Regions from separate parts of the Caballeronia sp. KNU42 genome, predicted to be linked through region 2. Evidence: riboswitches for the same ligand, from Rfam matches in the RefSeq annotation. Region 2 holds a riboswitch; the other holds the start of a gene.
What was found. A riboswitch is a leader RNA that binds a small molecule or an ion and turns the genes downstream of it on or off. The one in region 2 is predicted to bind cobalamin.
Positions count from the first base shown of each region.

Region 1: another riboswitch for cobalamin. It lies ahead of ACSOSP_RS04250 (TonB-dependent receptor domain-containing protein); the one in region 2 lies ahead of cobG (precorrin-3B synthase).

Region 1 is NZ_CM132388.1:958,303-962,722, reverse strand. It holds gene ACSOSP_RS04260 (winged helix-turn-helix domain-containing protein) at 1-318, opposite strand, end outside; gene ACSOSP_RS04255 (porin) at 634-1,650, shown strand; adenosylcobalamin (AdoCbl) riboswitch at 1,955-2,045, shown strand; gene ACSOSP_RS04250 (TonB-dependent receptor domain-containing protein) at 2,472-4,403, shown strand.
Region 2 is NZ_CM132390.1:1,758,485-1,762,904, forward strand. It holds gene ACSOSP_RS39145 (precorrin-2 C(20)-methyltransferase) at 1-604, opposite strand, end outside; gene ACSOSP_RS39150 (precorrin-8X methylmutase) at 601-1,227, opposite strand; gene cobG (precorrin-3B synthase) at 1,220-2,503, opposite strand; cobalamin riboswitch at 2,626-2,802, opposite strand; gene cbiE (precorrin-6y C5,15-methyltransferase (decarboxylating) subunit CbiE) at 2,920-4,128, shown strand; gene ACSOSP_RS39165 (cobalt-precorrin-5B (C(1))-methyltransferase) at 4,147-4,420, shown strand, end outside.

The DNA.
Region 1 (4,420 bases), on a different replicon from region 2:
GACAGGATCAAGCATCCGGTGACGCAACAGTCCGTAGTCTTCTATGGGCACGAGGCAGGCCTCATGCGACCAGTATTCGAACAGGGAGCCCTCGGCCAGATGCTCGTCGAGCCATTGCGGCTGATAGTCGCCAAGGCGGCTGAATAACACAAGATAAGGACTGCGAGCGACCACGTGGATGGTATCGATCTGCAACTGCGCCATGCGGCGAATTGCGCCAAGCACGTCTGCTTTTGTCGCCTTGCGGCGCGGCGGCGCAAGCAAGCCTTGGGCTATCAGATGCAGGGTACGGGCGGCCGACAGGGGAATCGTCTTCATGCGGTGGGCTCATCAGCGGAGGCGCTTCGGCTGGATACGTTACCAGAGGACCGGCTCGGGCGCGTGGCGGCGAATCGCCTTTGCCGGATCTCCAAAGCATGCCGATTGACGGGCTCGGTTTGCAATCCCGAAGGCGCTGCACGCGCTGAGCCTCGCCGTCATCTAAGCATTTTCCCCTAGGTGCAAATTGCTTGACTGCGAAAAAATGGCAATCTACATTTCGAGCCTGTTCATACATGTACTTTTTATAACGGATAGGTAGGGCGGCTTGTTCATTGCCGTAGCACGTCCGTTATTTTTATTACCGGGGGGTCTATGAAGCTGGGTCGATACGCTGCATGTGCGGCGTTGTTGTCGTGTAGTTATGCTCACGCGGATTCTGGTGTGACGCTTTACGGTATCGTGGATGAGTTCTTTCAGTATGTTAATACTGGCAATCACTACACGGCGGCCATCGGATCAAGTTCCGAATGGGCTAGTCGTTTTGGATTAAAAGGCTCCGAGGATATTGGCGATGGCAATAAAGTCAATTTTCAACTCGAGAACGGTTTTAATCCAAACGATGGCACATTCGCTTCCACTGGCCAGATGTTCAACCGGCAAGCGTGGTTGGGTTTATCGGGTAACTGGGGCGAAGTGAGATTGGGCCGCCAGAACTCGCCAGTCTTTTACGACCAGGGTTATCTGGATGCATTCGGAGCCGCGACCCAGGCGTCCGGGTTCAGCAACTTGATGACCTACGTTGTGCGCACGAGCAATACCGTGTCGTACCAGTCGCCGGTCATAGCAGGCTTGCAGGCGGGCGTCTATGCCGGGTTTGGCGATGCCGGCGGATTGCGCTCGGCGGGTTCGAGCTATCAGGCGGATCTCCAATACAACAGCGGGCCGATCGCCGCCACCGTGGCATGGCAGGCCGTGAAGAACGCCACCAATTCTTCAACCGATACCGCCGTTGAGGCCGGCGCCTCCTACACCATCCAGAAGGCCACGATTTATGCCGGCTGGGCCGCCAGCAGATGGCCCGACATTAATTTGAATGTCAACGTTTATGGTATTTCCGGAAAATATCAATTCACGCCTGCCGTGTTTGTCGCGTTAGGCTATACCGCATTGCACGATAAAACCGCCGCTGCCGATAATGCAAATCAGATTGCCGCCATGGCCCAGTATGATCTTTCTAAAAATACCAGCGTGTACGGCACTGTTTCTTATCTGACCAATCATAATCAGGCGTCGTATACGCTGGCGGGTTCCGCGAATTCGGGCTTGCCGCTGGCTTACCCGGGCGCGAATCCGCACGGCGTCTCGATTGGCATGTTCCATAAATTCTAATTTCATTTCGGCTTGACCTGTACGAAACATGTTCAAACATGTTCTTATGAAATTATCTTCTCCCTGCCTGCGCTCAGGACGGTAAGGTCGCTTCGATCGCTCTTCCCCGGATCGTTTCCGGCTGATCTGGGGAAGCCGATACTGCGTTCTCCAATGTCGGGAACGGTAAGCGAAATGAAGGCGGGCGCTGCGCAAGTGCACGCTATGCAACGCACATGCTCTCGCGCTGCCGCAGCGTGCCGGCAGATCATCGGAAGCACTGGCTTGATAGTGTCGGACGGGGATTCGGAAGTAAAATGCGCGCATACGACTCGTGGAAGCTGGTGCAAATCCAGCACGGTCGCGCCACTGTGATCGGTTCAGCACGAACCGGAAGTCAGACCTCGGCGTCGTATATCCCTTTTCTGACTTTGGGGCGCGCACTCCCCGGGAGACATCCACATGACCGATAGCCGATACTGCCCGCCATCCTGGCTCACTGCCGGAGCCGCATCCCCTCGAGTGGACGGCTTGGCCGGCGTCGGTGTACAAGACCCCGCATAAGTGAATTCGGCCGCCCCTTGCGGCGTGATTGATTGCGCAGGGGAGGCGGGACGTCCGCCTTTTGCCTGGACCAGCATCCGCGATGTGGGGTGCATCTGCTTGGCGACAGAACTCATCGTAAGTAAAAAGCGGCTTGGCCGCTGCGTGCGTTCGCGGGTTGATCTTGCCTGTCGGAACGAGCCTCAGGGCGGTGGCGTTTCCACAAAATCCAACATCGACACGCTGCGTTTGCGCTCGCGGCCTGTCATCCAATCTTCCAATAACAAGGCGTTCCCCGTATGAAGTTCCGTCATTTCATCCTCACCTCTGCGTTGACGGTTTCGGCATGGCAGGTTGCACAGGCCGCGGATGACTCATCGTTGCCGCAGCCGGAGCAGCTTCCGTCGGCCGCCACGCTGCCGAATATTCTTGTCACCGGCGATACGCAGCATCTGCCGCAGTCGTTCGATCAACGCTACGCGTCCACACAAGTCCTCACCCGCGCGGATCTCGATCGTCTGTCGCCTATCGACCCGAGCATCACGCAAGCCCTCGCAACGCTGCCGGGCGTCACCATTTCACAAAACGGCGGCCCTGGCTCTTTAGCCTCCGTCAGCATCCGCGGTTCATCGGGCAGTCAGGTCGCGGTGTTCATCGACGGTATCCGCGTGGGTTCTGCGACCACGGGCCAAGCCGCGTGGGCCGATCTGCCGACCTCGGCCTTCGACCGCGTCGAGGTTATCTCAGGACCGGCGGCTGCCTCGTTCGGCGCGGATGCAGTGGGTGGCGTCGTGCAGCTCTTCACGAACCGTGCGGCAAATCAGCCTAACCAAACCACGATCTCAACAGGCGGCGGTTCGAACAAAACCTTCGATACGCAGGTCCGCACGTCAGGCAGCATTTCGTCCACGGGTCCGCTCTCGGCTCTGGCCGGGCTGACCTATTCGCTGGGTCTGCACGACTACAATACCGCGGGAATCGATGCGACCCAGCCCTGGGCTTACGGGCACGAGGATGGCCGCAATCCGTACCATGCTCAGGACGTGGATGCGCGTCTAGGCTATGCGCATGACAACTGGTCGATCTCAACATTCGCTCTATATCACCGGTCCGACCTGTCCTACGATAATGCCGGCGGCGATGACCGGCAGCTCGATCATCAGTTGACGACGGGCGTAGCGTTTCATCTGGACATCACGCCGTTCACGCAGTTTGACCAGTCTGTCGGCTACGCGACGGACCGGCAGTTCCTCTATGCCAACAACCCGGCCATTCCGACCGACGAAATCGACTCCACGCGCTTCAGCACGTCGACCTCGCTGACCCATCAGGAACGCGGACGCTCGCTCTTCAGTCTGCCACTGTCGGGTGAGACCAAGCTTGCTTACGACTTCACCCGCGAGCAAGCCTTCCTGCCGGTCGACATCCCCATGGGCGTGCCGACGCGCAACGATTCAGCCGTATCGCTCCATCAGTCGGTCACGCTGGGCGCGTTGACGGTGTTTCTTGCAGGGCGCCACGAGATCATCCAGGGCCAGTCGGTGAATACGGGTAATGTCGCCGTCGCTTATGCAATTACGCCGGTTTATACGGCGCGAATTTCGTATGGCAACGCCTTCCGCCTGCCGACTTTCAACGACCTGTACTATCCGGGTTACGCGAACCCGAACCTGCAGCCTGAGCGCAGCGATACGGTCGAGGCAGCACTCGATGCCACCACCTCCTTCGGCACCTTTACGGCCGCTGTCTATGACACCCGCGTGCATGACCTCGTCACTTACGACTCGGTGACCTCTCTCCCTGTGAACGTAGGTCACGCGCATATTCAGGGTATCGACCTGTCGTACAAGGGCACGCTTGGCAACTCGACACCGGTCAGTCTCGCGATCGGCATCTTGAACCCGCAGGACGTGACTGATCAGACGTGGCTCAACCGCCGTCCGCGCCAGACCGTCAGCCTGAACATCGATCACACGTGGGACGAGTTCCACCTGCATGCGCTGAGCACGGGTCTCTCGCTGCTTTACGGCGGATCGACCTATGACGACCAGTTCAACGCGACGTACCTGCCGTCGTACACAACCGTTGCGCTGCGCGCCGCGTACAAGGTCAATTCGCATCTCACCGTGTCCGTCAATCTGTCGAACCTCTTTAACCGGCAGTACGTCACCGCATACGGTTACAACACGTTGGGCCGGACGGCATTCGGCAAGGTCGCTTACACTTTCTGATTACGTGTCGCCATGAC
Region 2 (4,420 bases):
GTTTGTCGAGTCCGAGTTCGGTGAGCACGCGCCGCACCTTGTCGAAGTTGCGGCCAAGTTTCATGATCACGGCAGCGTCGGCGGCGGCCAGGCGTTGCTTGAGATCCGCTTCCGGCAATACACCTGATAACACCGACAAACTCTGGTTCCGGTACACGAGCGGCACCCCGAGCACTGCCACGCCCCCAAGCATGGAGCACACGCCCGGGACCACGTGCGCTTCGAAACGTTCGGCCAGCCGGTCATGCAGATACATGTAGGAGCCGTAGAAGAAGGGATCGCCTTCGCAGATCACGGCCACATCGCGGCCCGCTTCCAGATGATCTGCAATACGGATGGCGGATTCATCGTAGAAGTCGCCGACGATCGTCTCATAGCAGAGCGGCGGCTCTAGCGCTTCGGTCGTCACCGGATACACCAGCGGCAAGCGCGTCTGGGACTCTTTAAGATGACCTTCAATGATGCCGAACGCATTGCCTTTCTTGCCCTTGGCAACGAAGTAAGCGACCACTGACGCCGAGGTCAGCAAACGCAGTGCCTTGACTGTGATCAGCTCGGGGTCTCCGGGACCGACACCGAGGCCATAGAGGCGTCCGCTCATCATTCGGTCTCCGTTGCCAGCGCGTTCACAGCGGCGGCGGCCATCGCGCTGCCGCCGCGCCGGCCGCGCAACGCGACGAACGGCACGCCGCGGCTATCGGCGGCAAGCAGCGCCTTCGATTCAGCCGCGCCGATAAACCCCACCGGAAAGCCCAGGATCAGCGCCGGTTTGGGCGCGCCCGCGTCGAGCATGTCGAGCAGATGGAACAGCGCTGTGGGCGCATTGCCGATCACCACCACGCTGCCTTCAAGATCTGGCTGCCACAATTCAAGCGCTGCGGCTGAGCGCGTATTGCCGAGTGCGCGAGCGCGCTCAGGCACGGATGGATCGTTAAGCGTGCAGATCACGCGGTTGTCCGCCGGCAGCCTTGCGCGCGTGATGCCTTCGGCGACCATGCGTGCATCGCAGAGAATGGGGGCGCCCTGGCTTAGCGCTGAGCGGCCTGCCGCGCCCGCGCCGGGAGAGAACACGAGGTCGTCGACGATGTCCGTCATGCCGCATGCATGGATCACGCGCACGGCAAGTTTCTCGAGATCGGCGGGAATGGCCGAGAGGTTGGCCTCGGCGCGAATGGTCGCAAACGACGCGCGATAGATTGCTTGGCCGTCGCGAATGTAGTCAAGCATCAAGGGAGCTCCGGGCTAGCCAGCGGGCTGCCTGTTCAATGGTGAGATGGCGGGCGAGGGCTTCAGGAGCATCGCCGTAAAGATCGTAGCGGCCAGGTGCAACAGCAATCAAGGTGGTCTCGACGCGGTGCGCCGCCGCACAAGAGCGCGAGCAGCCGCTCAGGTGGACATCGCCCGTGGGCGGCATTGAGCGGGCGAGAAGGTGCGCGTCGGCTTTGGTATCGGCGAAACTTTTCGCGCAACCCTGAGAACCTGTGCACGCGATCAGGCGCGCGAACGGTTCGTCGGCGTTGGTCGCGAGGCCGAGTGCGGCGAGTTGTTCAACGACCGTTAGAGCGTCAGAAGAAGGCACGTCGAGCAGCATGACGCTTTGCCAGGGCGTCATGCGTAGTCGTGGCGCGAGATCGGCGAGCGCGGCCAGCGTTGCTGCATCCAGACGTCCAAGCGGGACCTGCGCACCGACGCAGACGTGGGAGCCCGTCGCTTGACGATGCACACCGAAACGCAGCCTTGCATCGGATGCGGGACGACGCCAGTGTTCAACGTCGCGATCCAAAGCGAAGCCAAGCTTCTCCTGAACAGGCCCAAGAATTTCGTCGATGGAACGCGTCGTCAGCAGATCGCGCATTCTGGTTTGCCAGGGCTGAGCGAGATCGAGGAACGTGTGCAGCAGTGCATTGACCAGCGCGGGGACGTGCGCGGTTTTCACCGCAGCCAACGCGGGCGCGTCGTTCTTGAATCGCGGTGGACAGCCCGCGAGCCCGAACGCAAACCGTTGCGCCGATATGGCTGAAAGCCACACATCGTGAGGATGATCGAGCATCGCGAGGCGCTCGCCGCCGTCCACCATCAACGCGAATTTCGGTGATAACTGCTCCAAACGCGCGTCGCTTTGCAACTGATCGAGCAACGTCGAAACGAGCGGCGTGACGTCGAGCAAGGCGTGCGGATCGAGGCCCGCCAGCGGGCTGGACATGACGTTACGCTGATCGTCGGAACCCGGCGTGAGAGGACCCAGGCCCGCCTCGACGAGCCGCGAAACGAGCGCTTCCTGCGAGTCTTCCCTTACGCCGCGGATCTGCAGATTCGCGCGATTGGTGACATTGATCAAACCCGAGCCGAACGTGCGCGACGCGTGTGCGACAACGCGTGCCTGCGCTGCGCTTAGCTCGCCGCATGCGAGGCGAATGCGGCACAGGCCGCCGTCGCGAGCAGGCACAATCCGCATCAGGCCCGGACAAGCCGATGGCCGCGATGCTTGCGTGGATACCTGCATAGTAGTGAGTGGTTCGTTCAAAGCGTGACCCGTTCGGTCTCGCGCGGCGCCTTGAGCATGCCGCGCCCTTTGAGGCAATGGCATGTTCGCGGCATCGGTACACCCCGCCCGATGTTGGCTTGCACGAAGAATTCCGGTCGGCAGGTCTCTTGGCTTGCAGGTCGCCGTCCGTACCGGCCTTCCCAGTCGAAACCAGTGGCAGTGGGGTGCGGACTCGCTGCGTACAATTGCGGGGGCAGCCACAGTTCTGCTGTGTTCCCTGTTAGGCCCGTAAGGGCACCGACTAACGGGGTATTATGCCCGTTTTTGCGGCGGATAAAGTGCTCCGGCGTCTGGCCGGACGTGCTTTAACCGCATTGTCTCAGCCACGTTGCAGACGCAGCGTAATCAGTGATGAATCAAGCGAGGATCAGCGGATGTCAGCGTGGTTGACCGTGGTGGGAATCGGGGAAGATGGCTGGCGCGGACTAAGCCGTCACGCGCGCCAGGCGCTGATAGCTGCCGATACGATTTTCGGCGGCGCGCGGCATCTCGCTTTGCTGCCGGTCCGCCTGGCCGGCGAACGTTGCGCATGGCCGGTGCCATTCACGATTGCCCCCGTTCTTGAGCGCCGCCATGAAAAGCAACGGGTGTGCGTGCTGGCGAGTGGCGACCCGATGATGTTCGGCGTAGGCAGCACGTTCGCCCGCGAACTGCCCGCCGATGAGTTCCGCGTTCTGCCCACGCCGTCTTCGTTGTCGCTTGCCGCGGCGCGCTTGCATTGGCCGCTGCAGGACGTCGCAGTGGTGTCGCTGGTCGGGCGGCCGGTCGCGGCGCTCGAAACGCAGCTTCATCCGGGTGCGCGCCTGTTCGTGCTCAGCAGCGGCGCATCGAGCCCCGCTGCCGTTGCCGAGTTGCTGACAAAGCGCGGTTTCGGCGCGAGCCACCTGAGCGTGTTCGAGCACCTGGGTGGCGAGCAGGAGCGGCGAATCGATCGTGTGGCCTGCGCGTGGACGGCGAGCGATGTGGCCGCGTTGAATCTGGTAGCGATCGAATGCATCGCGCAGAGCCATGCGCGGCGCTTGCCTCTGACGCCCGGTCTTCCCGACAACGCGTATCACCACGACGGCCAGCTTACCAAGCGCGATGTCCGCGCGATCACGCTGTCGCGGCTCGCGCCCGAGCCGGGAGAATTGCTGTGGGACGTGGGCGCGGGATGCGGGTCGATCGGGATTGAATGGATGCGCTCGCACCCGAGTTGCCGTGCCATCGCGATCGAAGCGGACAGCGGGCGTCAACGCCTGCTCGAACACAATCGCGATGCGCTTGGCGTGCCTGGACTGCAACTGGTCGAGGGCGAAGCGCCGGGCGCGTTGGCAGGACTCCCCGAGCCCGATGCTATTTTTATCGGCGGCGGCGTGACTGCGCCGGATATGCTCGATACGTGCTGGTCTCATCTGAAGAAAGGTGGCCGCATGATCGTCAACGCCGTTACGATCCAGAGCGAGGCAACATTGGTCGCGTGGCGCGCGCTCCACGGCGGCGAGATGACGCGTATCAGCGTTGCGCACGCACAGCCGTTAGGAGCCTTCGATACCTGGCGCCAGGCGCTCCCCATCACGCTGCTGCATGCTGTCAAACCATGATGCTGATCGGTTATCGCCATGCGTGACGAAACGCCCGAACGGCCCGCGCCGCTACGCACCGGACTGACCACGGGCAGTTGCGCGAGCGCGACGTCGCTCGCGGCGGCGCAATTGCTGCTCGCAGGCTTGGCGAGCGAGCATGTGGACATTACGTTGCCGAAGGGGCAGCAGGTCACGATGCCGCTCGTGTTCTGCCGTCTTTTTGCCGGAGACAATTGTGCGGAAGCGGGCACCGTGAAAGACGCCGGCGATGACCCCGACGTCACCCACGGCGCAATCGTCTTTGCACGCG